DNA from 2 places in the Cupriavidus sp. OTU4054 genome. Region 2 is predicted to be linked to the other one. Evidence: predicted binding sites of a transcription regulator. Region 2 holds the regulator's gene; the other holds the start of a gene.
The links. Region 2 encodes NrdR, which represses ribonucleotide reductase genes. Its sites were predicted from a motif close to CACNANATNTNGTG; they were not measured.
Positions count from the first base shown of each region.

Region 1 (10,574 bases), on a different contig from region 2:
ACGGATCGGTCAGCGTGTCGATGAACGGAATCAGGAACTCGTCCTTCGCGCGGATCGACGCGACTTCGTGATACGCGTTGAAGATCTCGGCTTCATTGAGGCCGAGCGACTCCACGATGTACTGGTAGGCGTGCGTGTGGATGGCCTCTTCGAAGGCCTGGCGCAGCAGGTACTGGCGGCACTCGGGCGCCGTGATCTGGCGGTACGTGCCCAGCACGATATTGTTGGCGGCCAGCGAGTCGGCCGTGACGAAGAAGCCTAAGTTGCGCTTGATGATGCGGCGCTCGTCCTCGGTCAGGCCGTTCGGATCCTTCCACAGCGCGATGTCCCGCGACATGTTGATTTCCTGCGGCATCCAGTGGTTCGCGCAGCCGGCGAGGTACTTCTCCCACGCCCACTTGTACTTGAACGGAACCAGCTGGTTGACGTCGGTGGAACCGTTGATCACGCGCTTGTCGGCAGCGTTCACGCGGCGCGAGCTCTGCGCGGCGGCGGCGTTCGGGTTGTCGCCGAGGATGCCCGGCTGCGTGGCGGCCGGGGGCAGCACACCCTGCTCGTCCGCCGTGCGGATGGCGGGTTGCAGGGCCGGCTGCGGTGCGGCCTGAGGCGTGGCTTGAGCGTCGTCTTCCCAGCTCAGCATAGTGTTTCTCCGATTGTTTGCGTCGCGCGCGTATGGCGCTCAGGGTGCATCGATGGGTGCATCGATGTGTGCACCGAGGGGTGCGCGGGGCCGGCGCGAAACCGGCCCCGCATGGCAATGCTTACTGGCAGGCCTCGCACTCGTCGAAGCCAGGGTCGCCCGGGCGCATCGTGCAGACCGCGCCGTCGGCTTCCGGCATCGCCGGCGCCGAGGCCGCTGCCTTGTCGAGTGCCGAAACACCGCCGTTGTCAGCGCCCGACGACACCGCATTCAGCGAACCGCGCGTCACGGTGGACTTTTCCACGTGCGTCGCGGCCACGGTGCGCAGGTAGTACGTGGTCTTCAGACCGCGCACCCATGCGAGCTTGTACGTGTCGTCCAGCTTCTTGCCCGAGGCGCCGGCCATGTAAATGTTCAGCGACTGCGCCTGGTCGATCCACTTCTGGCGGCGGCTGGCGGCTTCCACGAGCCACGTCGGTTCCACTTCGAACGCGGTGGCGTAGATGTCGCGCAGATCCTGCGGAATGCGGTCGATACGGGCCAGCGAACCGTCGAAGTACTTCAGGTCGGCAACCATCACCTCGTCCCACAGGCCACGGGCCTTCAGGTCGCGAACCAGGTAATCGTTGACCACCGTGAACTCGCCCGACAGGTTCGACTTCACGTACAGGTTCTGGAACGTCGGCTCGATGCAGGCGGACACGCCGATGATGTTCGAGATCGTTGCCGTCGGCGCGATCGCGATGCAGTTCGAGTTACGCATGCCGTGCTGCTTGATGCGGGCGCGCAGCGAATCCCAGTCCATCGTCGAGGACAGGTCCACGTCGAGGTAACCGCCACGCTCTTCGGCCAGCAGCTTCAGCGAGTCCTGCGGCAGGATGCCGCGATCCCACAGCGAACCCGTGTACGTGCTGTAGCGGCCGCGCTCTTCGGCCAGTTCGGTCGAAGCCTGGTACGCGTAGTAGCACACCGCTTCCATCGACGTGTCGGCGAACTTCACCGCGGCATCGCTCGCGTACGGCACGCGCTGCACGTGCAGGCAGTCCTGGAAGCCCATGATGCCCATGCCGACCGGACGATGGCGCAGGTTGGAATTGCGCGCCTTGTCCACGGCGTAGTAGTTGATGTCGATCACGTTGTCGAGCATGCGCATCGCGGTGCGGATGGTCTTCTGCAGCTTGTCGTGATCGAGCACGTACGAACCGTCGGCCTGCTGCTTCAGGTGCGCGACCAGATTGACCGAGCCCAGGTTGCAGACGGCGATTTCGCTGTCGTTCGTGTTGAGCGTGATCTCCGTGCAGAGGTTCGAGCTATGCACCACACCCACGTGCTGCTGCGGGCTGCGGATGTTGCACGGATCCTTGAACGTGATCCACGGATGGCCGGTCTCGAACAGCATGCCCAGCATCTTGCGCCACAGCTGCACGGCCGGAATCTTCTTGAACAGCTTGAGCTCGCCGCTGGCAGCCTTGGCTTCGTAGCCGAGGTAGGCGGTCTCGAAGGCCTTGCCCACCTTGTCGTGCAGGTCCGGGCAGGTGGCCGGCGAGAACAGCGTCCAATCGCCGCCCTCCATCACGCGCTTCATGAACAGGTCCGGAATCCAGTTGGCCGTGTTCATGTCGTGCGTGCGGCGACGGTCGTCACCGGTGTTCTTGCGCAGCTCGAGGAATTCCTCGATGTCCAGGTGCCACGTCTCCAGGTACGCGCACACCGCGCCCTTGCGCTTGCCGCCCTGGTTCACGGCCACGGCCGTGTCGTTGACCACCTTCAGGAACGGAACCACGCCCTGGCTCTTGCCGTTGGTGCCCTTGATGTGCGAACCCAGCGCGCGCACGTTGGTCCAGTCGTTGCCCAGACCGCCGGCGAACTTCGACAGCAGCGCATTTTCCTTCAGCGCTTCGTAGATGCCCTCGAGGTCGTCCGACACCGTGGTCAGGTAGCACGAGGACAGCTGCGAACGGCGCGTGCCCGAGTTGAACAGCGTCGGCGTGGACGACATGAAGTCGAACGACGACAGCAGCTGGTAGAACTCGATCGCGCGCGCTTCACGGTCCTTCTCTTCGAGCGCCAGGCCCATGGCCACGCGCATGAAGAAGGCCTGCGGCATCTCGATGCGCGTCTCGTCCACGTGCAGGAAGTAGCGGTCGTACAGCGTCTGCAGGCCGAGGTAGTTGAACTGGAAGTCGCGCGAGGCGTCCAGCGCCGCGCCCAGGCGGGCCAGGTCGTACGTGGCGAGCTTCTCGTCGAGCAGTTCGGCTTCGATGCCGCGCGCGATGAACTTCGGGAAGTACTCGACGTAGCGGGCGGCCATTTCGGCCTGCGTCACTTCGGCGCCGAGGATTTCCTTGCGGATCGTGTGCAGCAGGATGCGGGCGGTCACCTGGCTGTACGCCGGGTCCTTCTCGATCAGCGTACGGGCGGCCAGGATGGCCGAGTCGTAGACCTGAGTCAGCGGCACGCCGTCGTACAGGTTCTTGAGCGTTTCCTTCAGGATCGGCTCGGCGCTCACGCCTTCGCCCAGACCGCTGCAGGCGGTGTCGATCAGTTCGTGCAGCGCGACCAGGTCCAGCGGACGCACGACACCGGCATCCATCACGTTGACGGCCACGCCGCCGGCTTCCTGCACGCGGGCCACGGCCTGCGCGTTGGCTTGCGCACGTTCCTGCGAACGCTTCTCGCGATACAGCACGTACGCACGGGCCACCTCATGTTCGCCCGAACGCATCAGCGCCAGTTCCACGTGGTCCTGCACGTCCTCGATATGGAACGTGCCGCCGTTGGGACGGCTGCGCAGCAGCGCGCGCACCACGGAACCGGTCAGTTGTTCCACCAGCTCGCGCACACGCGCGGAAGCGGCACCGGTACCGCCGTTGACGGCCAGGAAGGCCTTGGTCACGGCGACGGAAATCTTGCTCGGCTCGAACGCCACGACGGCGCCATTGCGGCGGATGATCTTGTAGTCCTGGTAACCCGTTCCCGCAGCGGCGGAGGTGGACTGCGACGTGCCGGCTGCACCGACAGCGCTCGATACGCCAGTGGCGAGTTCGTTCTGGGCCGTTTGCATGAGGTAGTTCCCCTTGTATTTGGAAGTGACAAAGTCCCTAGCAAAATGCGCTTCAGAAGACACTCTCGGTTCCGGCTTTGCCGGGCGAGAACCCAACTGCACTGGCGATCATTCTGCTAGGGACTCTGGTATTGCCCCGACCCGGTCCGCTGCAGAGGCGCTGGCGGCACATTCGGCTCGCGCTCACACCTCACATTGGGGTCGGTCCCTTGAGAGGACCACTAGATATTGTGGTCGTCTCGAAAAACTGGGCTAAGTATAGTGAATCGTTGGCGGATGAACAGTCTTGACAACGGGTGAATTGGCCTCTGTTTCCCGGATGCGGCATCGCCACATTCCCGCCAGCCCCGATCCGCCAAGGGATGCGGGCTTCCGCACATACCTTCAAATTTATTTCTATGGCGAAACTACGACGATAGGCCTACCCGGAACGGGGAATTAGCGCAGGCGCCTTATGCACGATATGGCAGCACGCCGGCGGGCAGTTGCGCCAGTTTGGCCAGCCGTTCCCAATCGAAGTGCGGACCGGGGTCGGTCTTGCGGCCTGGGGCGATGTCGCTGTGCCCGGCCAGCGCTGCGATCGGATAGGCCATCCGCAGCGCCCGCACGAGCGCCCCGGCCGTTCGATACTGGGCCGCCGTGAACGGCACGTCGTCGGTGCCTTCGATCTCGATGCCGATGGAGAAATCGTTGCAACGCTGGCGGCCACAGAATGCCGACTGCCCCGCATGCCATGCCCGTTGCGTGCAGGCGACAAACTGCACCAGTTCACCATCGCGCGCGATCAGGAAGTGTGCCGACACGCGAACGTCACGAATCTGTTCATAGAACGGATCGCGCGCGATCTCGAGACGGTTCTGAAAGAACGCCTCGATATCGCCGGTGCCGAACTGTCCCGGCGGCAGGCTGATATTGTGGATCACCACGAGGTCGGTCGGCACATCCGCCGGCCGCGCGTCGTAGTTCGGCGAAGGCACGTGCCGCGCGGCGGGTACCCATCCGTCCGCATTCGGCAGGAAGTCGGCATCCGAAGCGCCGGAGGCGTTGGAGGCGTTGGAGGCGGCCGACGGGCCCACGGTATCAGCCATCGCTGCCCTCGCCCTCGGGCAGGATCTCCGGCGACACCTCGGCGCCGGCGTCGCGTCCCTCGCGCTCGTCGCGGATCTCGAGCTGCTGGATGCGATAGCGCAGCTGGCGGAAGTTCAGACCCAGCAGCGGCGCCGCCGCGGTGCGGTTGAATCCGGTCTGCCGCAGCGCGCGCAGGATCAGCTCGCGCTCGATGGCCTCGAGCCGCGCGGGCAGGTCGATCGGGAAACTGATGTCGCCGAGCGCCTGGGCCAGCGGATCCGCGGCGACCAGCACCGGCTCGGCCTCGGGCTCGGGGAAACCGGGCACCGGCGCCATGGACGGCATGACCGACGATACCGCCGCCGCGGGTGCGGGCGACCAGCCCGGCATCGTGCCCCACACGGGGTAGGTGTTCGAGACCACGGGCGGCATCGGCGGCGGCTGCAGCATCGTCGCGCGCTCCATGCCCGCCTCCAGCGGGCCGAGGTCCGCCACGTCGATCTCGTCGCCCTCGGCAAACGCATAGGCGCGCTCGAGCAGGTTTTCCAGCTCGCGCACGTTGCCCGGGAACGGATACGCGGTCAGCCGCGCCAGCGCCGCGTGCGAGAGGCGCCGCGGATGCGCGTCCCCATACCGCACGGCCAGGTGTTCGAGAATGGCGCGCGCCAGCACGGGCACGTCCTCGGCGCGCTCGCGCAGCGTCGGCATGCGCAGCTCCAGCACGTTCAGCCGGTAATACAAGTCCTGCCGGAACGAACCCGCGGCGACCATCGCCGCGAGGTCCTTGTGGCTCGCGCACATGACGCGCACGTCCACCACATCCTCCTTGTTCGCGCCGATCTTGCGCACGCGCCGCTCCTGCAGCGCGCGCAGCAGCTTGACCTGCATCGCCAGCGGCAGGTCGGCCACCTCGTCCAGCAGCAGCGTGCCGCCGTGGGCCGTCTGGAAGAAGCCGCCGCGCTCGGCATCCGCGCCCGTGAAGGCCCCCTTCACGTAGCCGAAGAATTCCGACTCCATCAGCGATTCGGGAATCGCGCCGCAGTTGACCGCGACGAACGGATGCGCGGCGCGCGCGCTCACCGCGTGGATCGCACGGGCCGCGCGTTCCTTGCCGCTGCCGGACTCCCCGCTGATGACCACGGGCGCCATGCTGCGCGCGAGCCGCGACAGCGACCGGCGCACCTCCTGCATGGCGGGCGACAGGCCGGGCAACAGGCCCATCATGCGTTCCGCGAGTTCGTTCGACTCGGCGCTGTCCGACGATGCGCCCGCGCCGCCGTCGCTCTGCTTGCGGCCCAGCGCGTTCAGGATCAGCGTCCGGAGCTGGTCGAGCGAGACGGGCTTGGCGATGTAGTCGAACGCGCCCGCCTTGAGCGCGTCCACCGCATTGTCGGCGCTGCCATAGGCCGTGATCACCGCCACGGGCACGCGCTCGGGCGAGGCGGACAGCTGGCGCACGATCTCGATGCCGAGCCCGTCGCCCAGCCGCATATCGGTCAGCACCAGGCTGTAGCGGCGCTCGGCCAGCCTCTGGCGCGCCTCCGAGAGAGAGCCAGCCATTACTACGTCATGCCCCATCCGGCGCAGCGATATCTCGAGCAGCTCGCGCAGGTCGGCCTCGTCGTCGATGACGAGAATCGGGTCGAGGGCGGGAGGTCGGACGGGCATGAATGGTAGAAGGGAGCTCGTTGTTCTGTCGGGTCCGGCGGACGCGGCGGTCGGTACCCGATGCCGTCGGTCAGTTTCCGGCAACCGCGTCAGGGGTGTCGATGCGCATCGTCAGCACGAAGGCTTTGGCCGGGAGTGTATCGCGTGCGCCCGGCGCGAGCATCCCTGTGCGATCCAGCAACGTTTCGAGGGCGATCGTGCCGTAGCGCACCTGCGCATCGTTGGCGCCGCAGAGTTCGCGCGCCATGAACAGCCCGAGCCCCGTCCCCTGCGCGTTGCTGGTGAAAAACGGCTCGAACAGGCTGCGCTGGTGCTCGCGCGATACCTCGGCCCCGTCGTTCCAGACGATCAGTTCGGCGTGGTGCTGATCCAACGCATGCGCGAGCAGGCGGATGGAGCCGGGCAGCCGGCTGCAGTAGCGCCACGCGTTGTCGAGCAGGTTGCCGAGCACCTGCTGCAACTGCGACGCGTCGAAGATCAGCGGCTGCGCCAGATCCACGGTCATGCGGATGGCATTGGCGTTGACGTCCGCGCGCGTGCCCGAGCGCGACCGCATCTCGAGCCGCCAGCGATCGACGATTTCCGGCAGCGCCTGCGCGAGCTTCACCGAACTGTGCCCGGTGCGCGGCCGCCGCGACAGCTGCAGCACGTCGGACACCACCTGGTCGAGCCGCCGCACGTTGTCGCTGATGATCCGCAGCAGCCGCGCATCGACGTCGCCGCCCGCCGTGCCGCCCCCCATATCCGCACCCCCCGCGTCCGCACGCACGGAATCCGCGAGCAGTTCGTTCGCCTGGCTGATCGCCGCCAGCGGATTGCGAATCTGGTGCGCGACGCTGGCCACCAGCCGCCCCATCGCGGCGAGCTTCTCCTGCTGTACCTGTTCGGCAATCCGCTCCCAGCTTTCGATATGCACGAGCAGCGTGTCGCGCATCTCGCTGCGCAGCAGCGCCTCGTCCTCGGCGCTCCACGCCATGGCCTCGTTCTGCGCGATCGCCAGCCGCATGCGCGCCGCCGTCTCCGGCGACATGTCGTTCCACCCCTCGGTATCGAGCGACGTCGGCACCGTGTACGCATGAGAGAGCGTCGAACGCACGCCCGCCAGGCCCGGCAGCACGAAGCGCAGGCGCAGACGCGTATGCAGCATGGGCCCGCCCGCCGACGGCTGCGACGCCAGCGGCAGCAGCTGCAGGATGCGCGGCACGTCGTCCTTCGTGCGCAGCCAGTCGCGCAGCATCTCCATCAGCGGCTGCAGCCGCGGAATGCGCCGCAGGTCGAACAGCGCGCCCTCGCGCTCGCCCGCGCGGATCTGGCCTTCGCGGATGCGCTCGTGCGGCTGCACGCCCAGCAGCACGATGGCCGCGGGATTCGCCGCCACCACGGCGCCATTGGCGCGCACCAGCATCACGCCATCCTGCATGTCGTTGACGAGCAGCCGGTTGACGAGCTGCTGCATGCGCAGTTCGTGCTCGCGCGCGAGCGCCAGCTGTTCCTGCGCGATCTGCCGGTTGGCCAGCATATGCATGACAAACGCGGCGATCATGAACACGAGGCTGAACAGCCCCGAGCCCAGCAGGTCCGCATCGGCCTGCCGCGACAGCAGCGTATGCACGAACGGCTCGCTCATCACGACCAGCGCCGACATCGCCGCCGTGAACAGCGCGAACGGCAGGCTCGTGAGCGCGCCGGCCTCGAGCGCCGGCAACAGGAAGATCATCGCGACGCCTTCGCCGTGGCTGCCCTTGGTCAGCACGAGGAAGATCGCGGCCAGCATCAGCAGGTCGAGCAGCACCTCGACCCGCACGCGCAGCTGGAACCGCCGGCGCCAGAATGCCGCGCCGGCCAGCAGAACGCCGATAGCGAGATAGGGCACGATCGCCGGCATGGCGTGGACCACGCGCATATTGCCATCGCTGGCCGCCAGCACGCGCGCGCTGCGGTCGAGCGGCAGCCACGCGTAGCCGAGCAGCAGCAGCGCCACGGCCAGCCGCGTCCAGCAGAAATAGCGCAGCAGGCGCCAGTGGAATTCCGGCGGTTCGGGCTGCCGCCACAACTGCCGGAGCACGCTGCCGCCCGTGAAGCGCGAGCCCTTGGCCCCCTTGTCCAGCAGATTGGGAGACGCCTTCGGCCCGGACTTGTAGCCGCCCTTCGACGCTCCCGATGCTCCCGATGCACCCGATGCGCCCGAGGCACCCTTCGACGAGCGGGAGGCCGTCTTGCCCGCGCGCGGCGGTGCGCCCGTCGGGTGCGTGCTCATGAGCGGGGGCCGCCCGGTTCGGTGTGATCGGGCAGATGGCTGCGCCGGCAGTAGTGGAGCCCCTGCCAGCCGATCGCTTCGCCGCGCGGCAGGTGCACCCCGCATTGCGCGCACTGGACCATCGGCTCCATGCCGCCGTCGGGACCGTCATTGGCGCCATCGCCCGCGCGCGCGGGCCGGGCCTTTGTCTTCGGCGGGGCCTCGGGGCCCGCCCGCCGCGTCCCGGCGCGATCGCGCAGCCACCACAGGATGCCGAGCACGATGGCCAGCAGGATCAGGATTCTTGCCATGAGAGGCGGCGCTCAGGTAAGGCGATGCAGGATGACTTCGAGCACGAAGCGGCTGCCCACGTACGCGAGCAGCAGGATGCCGAACGACGCGATGACCCAGCGCAGCGCGGTGCGCCCGCGCCAGCCGCGGAAGTGCCGGCCGACAAGAATGCCGCCGAACATCGCCCACGAGATGATCGCGAACACGGTCTTGTGGTCGATGCGGAACGCCCGACCGAACAGCTCTTCGGAGAACAGGAAGCCCGACGCGATCGTCATCGTCAGCAGCAGGAAGCCCGCGCCGATCAGGCGGAACAGCAGCTTCTCGAGCGTCAGCAGCGGCGGCAGCAGGTCCAGCCACCGCCCGAGCCATTGCCCCTGCTGCACGCGCTCCTGCGAGGGCGAGCGCTGGAACCCATGGAGCCGGCGCTCGGCCAGCAGCATCAGGAACGCATGGAAGGCCGCCAGCGTGAACAGCCCGTACGCCACGTTGGCGATGATGAAATGCAGCTTGAACAGCGGCCGCGCCGCGTAGCCGAGGATCTGCGCGCCCGGGAACGCCAGCGGCATCAGGCTCGCGATCATCGCCACCGGCACGACGATCAGCCCCAGGCCGGCCAGCGAGAAGAAAAAGCTCTCGATCCAGTAGATGCCGATGCCGAGCCAGAGCATGGCCGACAGGGCGAATGCGAAACCGAACACCATGCGGTCGGCCGGGAAAATCGTCTCGTGGAGCAGTAGGCCGTGGCTGGCCAGCGCCGCCAGCATCAGCGCGTGCCACCACGCCGGCTGGCTGTCGGAGCGGCCGCCGCCAGGCGGCGTCCCGAGCGGGCCGGGCGGAGACAGGGCGGCCGAAGCCGCGCCGGGCTGGCCCAGCGGCACGCCCCCCGCGGCCGCGAGCCGGGGATGACGCGTCGACCAGCCGTGAAAGGCCAGGCCGCAATAGAGAAGTGCCGTCAGGGCATACAGTACAATGACCATTTGCGCAGTTTACCTTAGTGCCCTTGTCGGCGGCTCTCGCAGGCGCATGCCCCTGCAACTGCCGTGGACGAGCGTCGCACAGGCGCATCACACTAGCCGGAACTTCCCCCTTTTCTGCCATGCTGGACAACCTCACTCAACGCCTGGCGCGGGTCGTCAAGACCATGCGCGGCGAGGCCCGACTGACCGAGGCCAATACCGCCGAGATGCTGCGCGAAGTGCGCCTTGCCATGCTCGAGGCTGACGTCGCCCTCCCGGTCGTCCGCGAATTCGTCGCCCGCGTCAAGGAAAAGGCGCTCGGCGAGGAAGTGGTCTCGAGCCTGACGCCGGGCCAGGCGCTGGTCGGCGTGGTCCAGCGCGAGCTGACCGCGGTCATCGGCGGCGAGGAAGCCGTCACGGGCGGCAACAAGTCCGGCGAACTGAACCTCAACGTCCAGCCGCCCGCGATCATCCTGATGGCGGGCCTGCAGGGCGCCGGCAAGACGACCACGGTCGGCAAGCTCTCCAAGTGGCTCAAGGAAACGAAGAAAAAGAAGGTGCTGACGGTGTCGTGCGACGTGTATCGCCCTGCCGCCATCGCCCAGTTGAAGACCGTTTCCGAGCAGGTCGGCGCGGACTTCTTCCCGT
Region 1 is NZ_JASATF010000038.1:4,529-15,102, reverse strand. It holds gene AAHB16_RS29555 (ribonucleotide-diphosphate reductase subunit beta) at 1-640, opposite strand, end outside; gene AAHB16_RS29550 (ribonucleoside-diphosphate reductase subunit alpha) at 762-3,704, opposite strand; gene ampD (1,6-anhydro-N-acetylmuramyl-L-alanine amidase AmpD) at 4,157-4,792, opposite strand; gene AAHB16_RS29540 (sigma-54-dependent transcriptional regulator) at 4,785-6,440, opposite strand; gene AAHB16_RS29535 (ATP-binding protein) at 6,511-8,697, opposite strand; gene AAHB16_RS29530 (PP0621 family protein) at 8,694-8,987, opposite strand; gene AAHB16_RS29525 (cytochrome C assembly family protein) at 9,000-9,947, opposite strand; gene ffh (signal recognition particle protein) at 10,067-10,574, shown strand, end outside.
Region 1: the regulator NrdR is predicted to act here: its motif matches at 3,924-3,937, upstream of AAHB16_RS29550 (ribonucleoside-diphosphate reductase subunit alpha).

Region 2 (10,574 bases):
GATCGGTGCCGCCACCATGAAGATGACGAGCAGCACGAGCATCACGTCGATATACGGCACGACGTTGATCTCGGCGCTGGCCCGGCGGCGGGAGCCGCCGCGACGCTGGATGGCTGCCATATCTGTTAGCTCCGGCTCAGCGCGTTTGACGCTGCAGGATGTTCAGGAACTCTTCCATGAAGCTCTCGAACCGGATCGCCAGGCGGTCGATCTCGGTGGCATAGCGGTTATAGGCGATGACGGCCGGAATCGCGGCGAACAGGCCGATTGCCGTGGCGACCAGTGCCTCGGCAATGCCGGGCGCGACCGAGGCGAGCGTCGCCTGCTGGACGTTCGACAGGCCGCGGAACGCGTTCATGATCCCCCACACGGTACCGAACAGGCCGATATACGGGCTGACCGAACCGACCGACGCGAGGAACGGCAGATGCGACTCGAGGACGTCCATCTCGCGCTGGTACGCGGCGCGCATCGCGCGGCGTGCCGCGTCGAGCAGCGCGCCGGCGTCGTTGCTGCGCTCGCGCGCCTTCAGGAATTCGCCCATGCCGGACTCGAAGATCCGTTCGAGCGCGCCCGTGTTGTGGCGATTGTTCACGGCGCTGTTATAGAGCGCCTGCAGGTCGCCGCCCGCCCAGAAGTCCCGCTCGAAACCCTCGGTCTGCGTGCGCGCGGCGCGCAGCGCCAGGTGCTTGCGGAAAATATAGGTCCACGAGAAGAGGGACATGACCAGCAGCAGTGCCATGACGGCCTGTGCCAGCAGGCTGGCGTTCAATACCAGCGAAATGATCGACAGGTCTTGCGTGACGGTCACCGGATTCATCGAGTCTTCTTTATCGTTTCTAGGACGGGATTGGGAATCGGAGCCGGGCGAAAAGTGCTCTTATCGACGCACCCCACCCGAATCGACCCGGCCGCCAGATGCAGCTCGCCGCGCCACGCTTCCTGGGCGAATTGGACCGAAGCCGGCCCCACCCGTTCCACGCGCGTGCGAATCTCCAACTGGTCGTCCAGCCGGGCGGGCGCATTGTATTCGACGGCCGTACTGCGTACGACGAAGACCACGCCGGCTTCATCGGCGAGCCTTTGTTGTTCGATGCCGAGCGAGCGCAGCCACTCCGTGCGGGCGCGCTCGAAAAACTTGAGGTAGTTGGCGTAGAACACCACGCCGCCTGCGTCGGTATCTTCCCAGTACACGCGCAGCGGCCACACGAAAATCGACATGGGCGGCATTGTAACGGAGTGCGGCGCTCATACGTGGTTAACCCGCAGACGACTTTGCAACAGCAAGTTGCGAGCCAGCACCGGCGCGGCTTTGCGGGAAGCGGGCTGGCGGGAAGCGCCGCGGCGCGGGGTCATTTGCAGACCGGCGCGCGAAGCAGTAAAATCCGCGTCAACCATTCCATCTTGCGCAACTGGCGAAGTCAGTGGGCACTACCACGAGGAAGCGCAAGTTCTCTGGCATGCCGCATAAGGCTTTATGAAGTCTATGCGAACATGCCTGCCGCTCGCCTGGGCAGCGAATGGGAAGCAGGGTGCGCCCTGTGCCGTCGGTTCCGTCTGGAAACGGAATCCTGGCACGGACGCCGTTGCCTCCCCGCACGCCCTACTCTCCAACGCCTGTTTCCAGAATTTGCCGATGCAATGTGACGTAAATTGCAATCGGTGCCCTCTGAATTCCCTTTTTACAGACGAGTGACGCCATGTTCGAACGCAGCCGCTTTACGATCGACCAGATCGACCCCGAAGTCTTCGCCGCGATCCAGAAGGAAAACCAGCGCCAGGAAGACCATATCGAGCTGATCGCTTCCGAGAACTACACCTCGCCGGCCGTGATGGCCGCGCAGGGTTCGCAACTGACCAACAAGTACGCCGAGGGCTATCCCGGCAAGCGCTACTACGGCGGCTGCGAATATGTCGACGTGGTCGAACAGCTGGCCATCGACCGCATCAAGCAGATCTACGGCGCCGAAGCCGCCAACGTGCAGCCGAACTCGGGCTCGCAGGCGAACCAGGGCGTGTTCTTCGCGATGCTGAAGCCGGGCGACACCATCATGGGCATGAGCCTCGCCGAGGGCGGTCACCTGACGCACGGCATGGCGCTGAACATGAGCGGCAAGTGGTTCAACGTGGTCAGCTACGGCCTGAACGCGCAGGAAGACATCGACTACGACGCGATGGAAAAGCTCGCGCACGAGAAGAAGCCCAAGCTGATCATCGCGGGCGCCTCGGCCTTCGCGCTGCGTATCGACTTCGAACGTATTTCGAAGGTTGCCAAGGCAGTCGGCGCTTACTTCATGGTGGACATGGCCCACTACGCGGGCCTGATCGCCGCCGGCGAGTACCCGAACCCGGTGCCGTTCGCGGACTTCGTCACCACGACGACCCACAAGAGCCTGCGCGGCCCGCGCGGCGGCGTCATCCTGATGAAGGCCGAGCACGAGAAGGCCATCAACTCGGCCATCTTCCCCGGCATCCAGGGCGGCCCGCTGATGCACGTGATCGCCGCCAAGGCGGTCGCGTTCAAGGAAGCGCTCACTCCCGAGTTCAAGGCTTACCAGCAACAGGTGGTGAAGAACGCCGCCGCGCTGGCCGAGACGCTGATCGCGCGCGGCCTGCGCATCGTGTCGGGCAAGACCGAGAGCCACGTGATGCTCGTGGACCTGCGCGCGAAGCAGATCACCGGCAAGGAAGCCGAGAAGATCCTCGGCGACGCGCATATCACCGTGAACAAGAACGCGATTCCGAATGACCCGGAAAAGCCGTTCGTGACCTCGGGTGTGCGTCTGGGCTCGCCGGCCATGACCACGCGCGGCTTCAAGGAAGAGGAAGCCCGCCTGGTAGGCAACCTGATCGCCGACGTGCTGGACAACCCGCACGACGAAGCGAACATCGCCAAGGTGCGCGAGCAGGTGGCGGCGCTGACCAAGCGCTTCCCGGTTTACGGTTAAGCTGCGACAGTCCCTTCCCTCTCCCCTGGCGGGGAGAGGGACGCCCCCCAACCCAACAGGCGGCCCGGCATGAAATGCCCTTTCTGCGGTCACTCCAATACCCAGGTTCTCGATAGCCGTGTCTCCGAGGACGGCGACACCGTGCGCCGCCGCCGGCGCTGCGAAACCTGCGATCGCCGCTTCACCACCTACGAACGCATCGAACTGTTCTTCCCGGCCATCGTGAAGAAGAACGGCTCGCGCGTCGACTACGCGCGCTCCAAGCTGCAGGACTCCATGCGGCTGGCCCTGCGCAAGCGTCCCGTCTCGGCCGAGGCCATCGACCTCGCCATCACGCAGATCGAAGAGAAACTGCTCGCCCTCGGCGAGAAGGAAATCCCGAGCAGCCAGGTCGGCGAGCTCGTGATGCGCGAACTGCGCAAGCTCGACAAGATCGCCTATATCCGCTTCGCCTCCGTCTATCGCAGTTTCGAGGATGTGTCGGAATTCCGTGAAGTGATTGAAGAATTCTCAACGTCGTCCCGCAAGCCCGGCAGGAGTGGTTAAATCGCGGACGCGACGGCGCCCCGCGCGCACGTCGTAGCAAACCATCGTCGCCCCCCGACTGATTCGTGACACCCGTGTTGCAGACACGGTGAACACGGGAGGGCACGCGCATGACCCTGCGCCGCATGCGCATCGGTACCGGCTTCACCATGATCGAGTCATTGGTGGCCGTGCTCGTTCTCGGCATCGGTGTGCTCGGCGTGGCGAACCTGCTCGCCAACTCGCTGCGGTTCTCGCAGCAATCCACTTACGAACTCGTCGCCTCGTCGCTCGCCCATGACATGGCCGAGCGCATGCGCGCCAACGCGGCGCGCGTGCGCGATGGCGGCTACCGCGCCGTCGATACCGCCACCTTTACCGGGCGTGGCACGGACCCGCTCTCCAACGGCTGCACCGGGCAGGACTGCGCCTCGCGCCGCGAGCAGCGCGATGTCGAGGAATGGAGCCGCCGCGTCACCGGCAGCCTGCCGGGCGGACGCGGCGTGGTGTGCGCCGATGCGGCGCCGCGCGTTCCCGTTGGTGGCGCGTGGGCATGCACGCCTCCTGCCTCCGGCGTGCGCTCGCCACTGGTGATCAAGCTCGGCTGGGTCCCCCGTTCGGGAGGCGGAAATGCCCACGCAACCGGGGCGAGCGGCGGCAAGGCCGGCGACGGCGAGGCGGTGGTCCAGCTCGTCGTCGTGACGAGCACGCTGGCGGGCCCATGACACGGCATACCGCACGGCCCGCTTCGCATGCGCGATGCCACGGCTATACGCTGGTGGAGCTGCTGACATCGCTCGTGATGGGCATGATCATCCTTGCCGCGGGCTTCGCGCTCTATACGATGAGCCGCGGCAACCAGAACGCCATCGCCAACAGCAGCACGCTCGACGAGCGTGGCTGGCTAGCACTCGATGCCGTGGCGAGCCAGCTGCGGCAGGCGGGGTACGTGCCGCCGGGCGCGAAGCGAGACGCCGCCATGCCGATGCTGCTGGGGCTCGACGACTGCGACGCGCCTGCCGTGGCGCACGGCACGCTGCAATGCACGGGCGCGTCCGCGAAGACCGATGCGTTGCTGATCCGCTTCTACGGTGCGAGCCGGGCTGGCTCGCCAGCGGCCGACGACACGGTCATCGACTGTGCGGGCGAAGGTGTGCCGGCCCCCGACGGCGACAGCCCGCGGGGCGCCTCGCTCTTCTTCGTGCGCCACGCCGCCGACGGCACCGCAAGCCTGATCTGCCGGCATGGCGCCGGTGCGGGCGCCGCCGACGTCGAACTGATACGCGGCGTCGAGCGCATGGAGTTGCTCTATGGCATATCGACGGCCGGTGACGGCATGCCGGACAAGGTCGTGCCTGCACGGGTCATGACAGCCGACGACTGGCGCAACGTGGCGACGGTCACGGTCTCGCTGCTGCTGCGCGGCGACCATCGCCGCCGTGGCACCACTTCCGGCACCACGTCCACCACCACGTCCACCACCACGCTCGCGATGTTCGGCGCCGCCGACGATCCCGACTATCGCGTCGAGACCGGCAAGACGCCCGATATCGTCCGCCGCGTGTTCACCAGCACCGTGCAGTTGCGAAATCGACTGGCCTGCCCCACGAGCGGAGATCCATCGTGCGGCTGACGCGATGGGTGCCGTCCATGCGCGGGGACAGCGGCATGGCCCTCGTCACCACGCTGACCATGCTTGTCGTGGTGCTGCTGCTCGCCATCACGGGCGCGCGCGTGGCGCTCGATGGCAAACGCAATGCCCGCCACATGCGGGACATGGACATCGCCTTCCAGGCGGCCGAGGCCGCGTTGCGCGACGCGGAACTCGACATCGAGGCATCGCCGGACGCACGCAGCCGCTCGTCGCTGTTTTCCACGCGGTCGTCGGAGGGGTTTATCGAGGGATGCAATACCGGCGCGGCCGGCGCGCAGCCTTATCTCGGCCTCTGCCTGCCCAACGCCGCGGACGGGGACATATGGAACGTTGTCGACTGGGACGCCACGACCACGCCCCGCACGGTGGCATTCGGCACCTTCACGGGCCGGCGTTTCCAGACCGGCACGGGCGCGATGCCTTCCCGCCCGCCCCGCTATCTCATCGAACTCGTGGTCGATCAGTCCATCGGCGCGCAAGCCGATGGACTGCGCTACCTCTATCGCATCACGGCACTTGGTTTCGGGCCTCATCCGGACACACGCGCCATGGTGCAGTCGGTCTATCGCAAATCCAATCGCTGAACATGTGCTTCGATCCCATCGTACGGACGATACGACGCGCGCGCGCCATGCTGCTGGCCGCATCGCTCGCCGCGCCCCTGACGTCCGCACTCGCGGCATCCACACAACCCACTCCCACGATCGACATCGCAACGGCGCCGCTGTCGCTGTCGCTCGAGAGTGCGTATTCGAACGTGATGCTCACGCTATCGGTCGAGTTCCCGACGGTCGGGGCCGCATATCGCGGGCCCTACCGGAAAACCGAGACGTACCTGGGCTACTTCAACCCCAACCGCTGCTACAGCTACGACGAGGGGGCTGGTTACTTTGTGGGCAAGGGCAACACGGACGCGGCATACGAATGCGTCGTTGCGACGGAGGGCGAGTTCAGCGGCAACTTCATGAACTGGGCCACCGCGTCCGCGATGGACGTGTTTCGGATGGCCATGACCGGTGGGGATCGCGTCATCGACACGCCCAGCGAAACGGTCCTGCAGCGGGCCCTGTTGCCGTCGCACTTCTTCGCGTCGCACTGGACCTTCCCGCTGAAGGGACTCGATGGAAGCGGAGAGAACAGCGAGCCGTCGAAAGTAACGCCTTTCGCGCACGGCAATCTGTATATCGCATCCTGCGGCAATCATGTCTTCTTTTCGCCGACTTACGATCCCAGTGCGGACTGTTACTGGCCTGGTGAATACAGTGACACGGCCACGGAGCGGCGCGCGTTCCGCGTGCAGGTGAAGGTCTGCGACGGCGGCGAAGCGACCTCCCGAGGCGACCTCTGCCATCGTTATCAAGGCAGCAACTACAAGCCGATCGGAGAGATGCAGCGCAACGCCGGCAAGGCGCGCTTTGCCGCGTTCGGCTATCTGAACGACAGTGACTGGAACCGGTATGGCGGCGTGCTTCGCGCACCGATGAGATACGTTGGCCCAACCGCCACCGACGACAAGTTCCAGCCCACCGGCAACCCCGCGCCCGAATGGGACAAGGATGGTGTGCTGCGAGCCAATCCGCTGGGCGACAAGACGTACGGCCAGAGTGGCGTGATCAATTACCTGAACAAGTTCGGCCGGACGCAGCACGCGAGCATGGGCGCCCCTGGCACTAACCCTTCGGGCAGCTACAAGCAATACGATCCGATCGGCGAACTGTATTACGAGAGCCTCCGCTACCTCCACAGGCATCCGGACGGCCCCACGCCGGAGGCGTTCGCCGACGGGTGGCAGAACTTTACCGACAGCTTTCCCGCCTACCGCGACTGGAAGGCGCTGGACGACCCGTTGCTCGGCAACTGTCAGCGCAACTACGTCATTCTCATCGGCGACATCAACACCAACTTCGACAACTACGTTCCCGGCAACACGAAACCCGAGGGCGTCACCGGGGATGCGCCTCGCCCGGTCGATCCCTACTCGGGCCTCGACGTGATGGCCGAGACCGACAAGGTGGGAAGACTCGAGACGAACACGCCCGCCTCGACCGGCAATGCGAAGCCACTGCCGGCCGACTTCCTGAGCCTCGGCGCGAAGTTCCTGCACGGCTCGTCACGCCGGTCCTACTACGTCGCGGGTCTGGCCTACTGGGCGCATACCTCCGCGTTCCATCCCCAGCGAAAGGAGGCGCGCGTGACCACCTACGCCATCGACGTGAACGAAGGCGGCGACGGCACCATCCACGACTGGCACAGACACTCGCAGATCTATCTCGCCGCGAAATACGGCGGCTTCCGTAACGAGCTCGCGGAGGGCGGCAATGCCGATGGGAATCCCTTCCAGGCGCTCGGCGCGGATGGCGCGGTCGCGGCCAGCGACAGGGAATGGGAAGCCGCGCCGCTGGGATCGAACCTGCCATACAACTGGTTCCTGGCCAGTCAGCCGCGCAAGATGATCGATGCGTTCAAGCAGATCTTTGCGCAGATCTCGAGCGGCGTGGCGGGGACCGGCGGCATGGCGCTCAGCACCCACAGCATTCGCCGTGGCGGCCCGCCACCGCTGGCGTTCGTCCCGGGCTACGACGCGCAGTGGAATGGCACGCTCACGGCATACGACGTTCGCGTGGACCCCGGCAAGGGCATCGCGCTGGCCTCCGCGCAGTGGGAAGCCGGTGAGCGCCTCGGCACGCGCGCCCACACCTCGCGCGCCATATTCTCGCTCGACAGCGCCGGCCGCGGCATGCCCTTCACGTGGGCAGCGCTCGACGCGGCACAGAAGACATCGCTGGACATCGACCCTGACACCGGCACCGCCGACGGCCGCGGCGAGCAGCGCGCGGAATATGTCCGTGGCGACCGCGCCCAGGAGACCGCGACTCCGCGCAACGCGCGCCCCTTCCGCGGCCGTCGCAACGTTCTTGGCGACGCGGTGAATGCCGGCCCGGTTCATGTCGGCGGCCCGTCCGGCAATGCCGGCGCGGGCGGCGCGCGCTACGAAGCCTTCCGTACCCGCTATGCGGCGCGCACGCCAATGGTCTACCTTGCCGCGAACGACGGCATGCTGCATGGCTTTGCCGCGCGTACGGGGCACGAAGTGTTCGCGTACGTGCCGCGCAGCGTGGTGCCCGCCCTCAACCAGCTGACCTCTCCAGCCTATGCCCACCGCAACTTCGTGGATGCGACACCCGTGACGGCAGATGCAGAAATCGGCAGTACCTGGCGCACGGTGCTGGCGGGCGGCCTCGGCGGCGGCGGCCAGGGCCTGTATGCGCTCGATATCACCGATCCCGAAGGCGGCCAGCGCGGGCGCGCGTTCGGCACGGCCGACGTGCTCTGGGAGTTCACCGATCGCGACGATGCCGACATGGGCAACGTCATGAGCGCGCCGATCATCGCGAAGCTGCGCACCGGCACCGATAACCGCGGCGCCCCCATCGAGGCATGGTTCGTCATCGCCGGTAACGGCCTGAATGCCAACCTGGACGACGGCCACGCCAATCCGGCCGCGTCGGGCGTGCTGTTTCTGCTTCGCCTCGACAAGCCCGCCGGGCAACGGTGGCAGCTCGATCGGAACTACTACAAGATCGTCACGCCGCGCGGCATGATCCCGGCAGCGCTTCAACATCCGAACGGACTGAGCGCGCCGACCGGTGTCGCCAACGCGGCAGGCGTGACCCAGACCGCGTATGCCGGCGATCTGCTCGGGCAGCTTTGGAAGTTCGATCTCACACGCGGCGCATCGACGTGGCATGGGGGCCGCGATGGCGCCATCCCCGCTTATGGGGAACCCAGGGGCACGCCATTCTTCAGCGCCACGTCCACCGCGGGCGAGCCCCGCCCCATCACGATGGCGCCAAGCGTGGCCCATGCGGGCGGCGGCCATATGGTGCTGTTCGGCACCGGCAAGTATTACGAACTGGCGGACGCACGACAGGACGCATCCGACTCCAACGCGTTCTATGGCGTGTTCGACGATGGTCAGCGCCGGGTGGAGCACCGCGGCAGGCTCAACACGCTGATTGCCATGCCGGCGCATAACGGGGCCGCGGTCGCATGGCTCGGCAAGGGAACGCCGCCCGGCCACGTGTCGCCCGCCAGGCCGGGGTGGGTGTTCGAATTCATCGAGCCAGCCGAACGCCAGGTCGGACCCGCCACGCTGCAAGGCGGCTTCGTCCACTTCAATTCCATGACCACCAGCACCAGGTCCTGCAGTTCGCCCGGCAGCAGCCGCAACTACGCGCTCAATGCATTGACGGGGCTGCCCAGCGATACGGTGTCGGGCACCCTGTCGGCGGAGGGGATTCTGGGGCCGCCGGTGACCGTATCGAGTGAGCCCGTCGTGGACGCGCGCAACAACACCGGACAGATCCGCCAGGCCGAAACGCAGCAGGTGCTGAGTCTCGGCACGACCGGCCAGGCCAGACCCACGGCTCCCACTCGCGTCGCGTCGATCGCCGGCCGCCTGAGCTGGCGCGAGATTCGCCACCCCGACCCGCGCGGGCAGCCGGCCGCGAAGCCATGAGGAGGCCGCTCGTGTCGCAAACCGAAACGGGTCCGGGAACGGGAACGGGAACCGGGTTCACGCTGATCGAACTGGTGACGGTGGTTGCCATCATCGGAATACTGAGCACGATTGCGTATCCGCAATACATCGAGCACACGCGCCGCGCGAGCCGCGCCGATGCAAGCGCCGCGCTGCTCTCCGCCATGCAGCAGTTCGAACAGCACTATTCGGACGCCAATACCTATTACAAGCCGAACACGAACGTGCTCTGGGACGGCTTTCAGAAGAAGTCGGACGGCGGAAAATTCGTACTGTCCGCACAAGGCTGCGGCGCGTTCAATGGCCACTGCGTCGAGCTTCGCGCCACGGCGCAAGGCACGGGCGATCCATGCGGCGCGCTCGTGCTTCGCAGTACCGGCGAGCGCCTGGTGTGGACGCAGAATCAGTATCTGAACAAGCGGGAGTGCTGGTGACGCGGGCCATGGACCGGCAGCGGGCCTTCACGCTGATCGAACTCGTCACCACACTGGCCATTGCCGCCATCGCGATGGCCGCGGTGGTCCCCAGCGCGGCGACTTTCGTCCGCGAGCATCGCGTTGCCGCGACCACCGAGCGTCTGGCCTCCGCATTGACGATGGCGCGGACCACGGCGATCGCGCGGCGCACCTACGTCAGCGTCGCCCCGCTCGGCACGGGGTGGCAGGAGGGCTGGCGCGTGTTCGTCGAGCACGACCCGCCTCGCGGCCAGTTCAACGGACGCGATGCCGTGCTCCTCCTGGAGGACCGCGTGTCCTCCGACCTCGCCGCCCTGACGCCGGGCGCGAATGCCGTCACGTTCTCGCCGGTGGGCCGCGTGGTTGCGGCAGGCCCGCCGGGCGGACGCCAGCATATTGGCTTTCGCATCGAAAGCGCGAGCCGGCTGGTGGAAATCGGCGCGATGGGTCAG
Region 2 is NZ_JASATF010000017.1:92,254-102,827, reverse strand. It holds gene tolR (protein TolR) at 1-120, opposite strand, end outside; gene tolQ (protein TolQ) at 137-820, opposite strand; gene ybgC (tol-pal system-associated acyl-CoA thioesterase) at 817-1,221, opposite strand; ZMP/ZTP riboswitch at 1,399-1,522, shown strand; gene glyA (serine hydroxymethyltransferase) at 1,701-2,948, shown strand; gene nrdR (transcriptional regulator NrdR) at 3,018-3,494, shown strand; gene pilV (type IV pilus modification protein PilV) at 3,605-4,198, shown strand; gene AAHB16_RS20040 (PilW family protein) at 4,195-5,106, shown strand; gene AAHB16_RS20035 (pilus assembly PilX family protein) at 5,097-5,711, shown strand; gene AAHB16_RS20030 (pilus assembly protein) at 5,759-9,646, shown strand; gene AAHB16_RS20025 (type IV pilin protein) at 9,658-10,101, shown strand; gene AAHB16_RS20020 (GspH/FimT family pseudopilin) at 10,098-10,574, shown strand, end outside.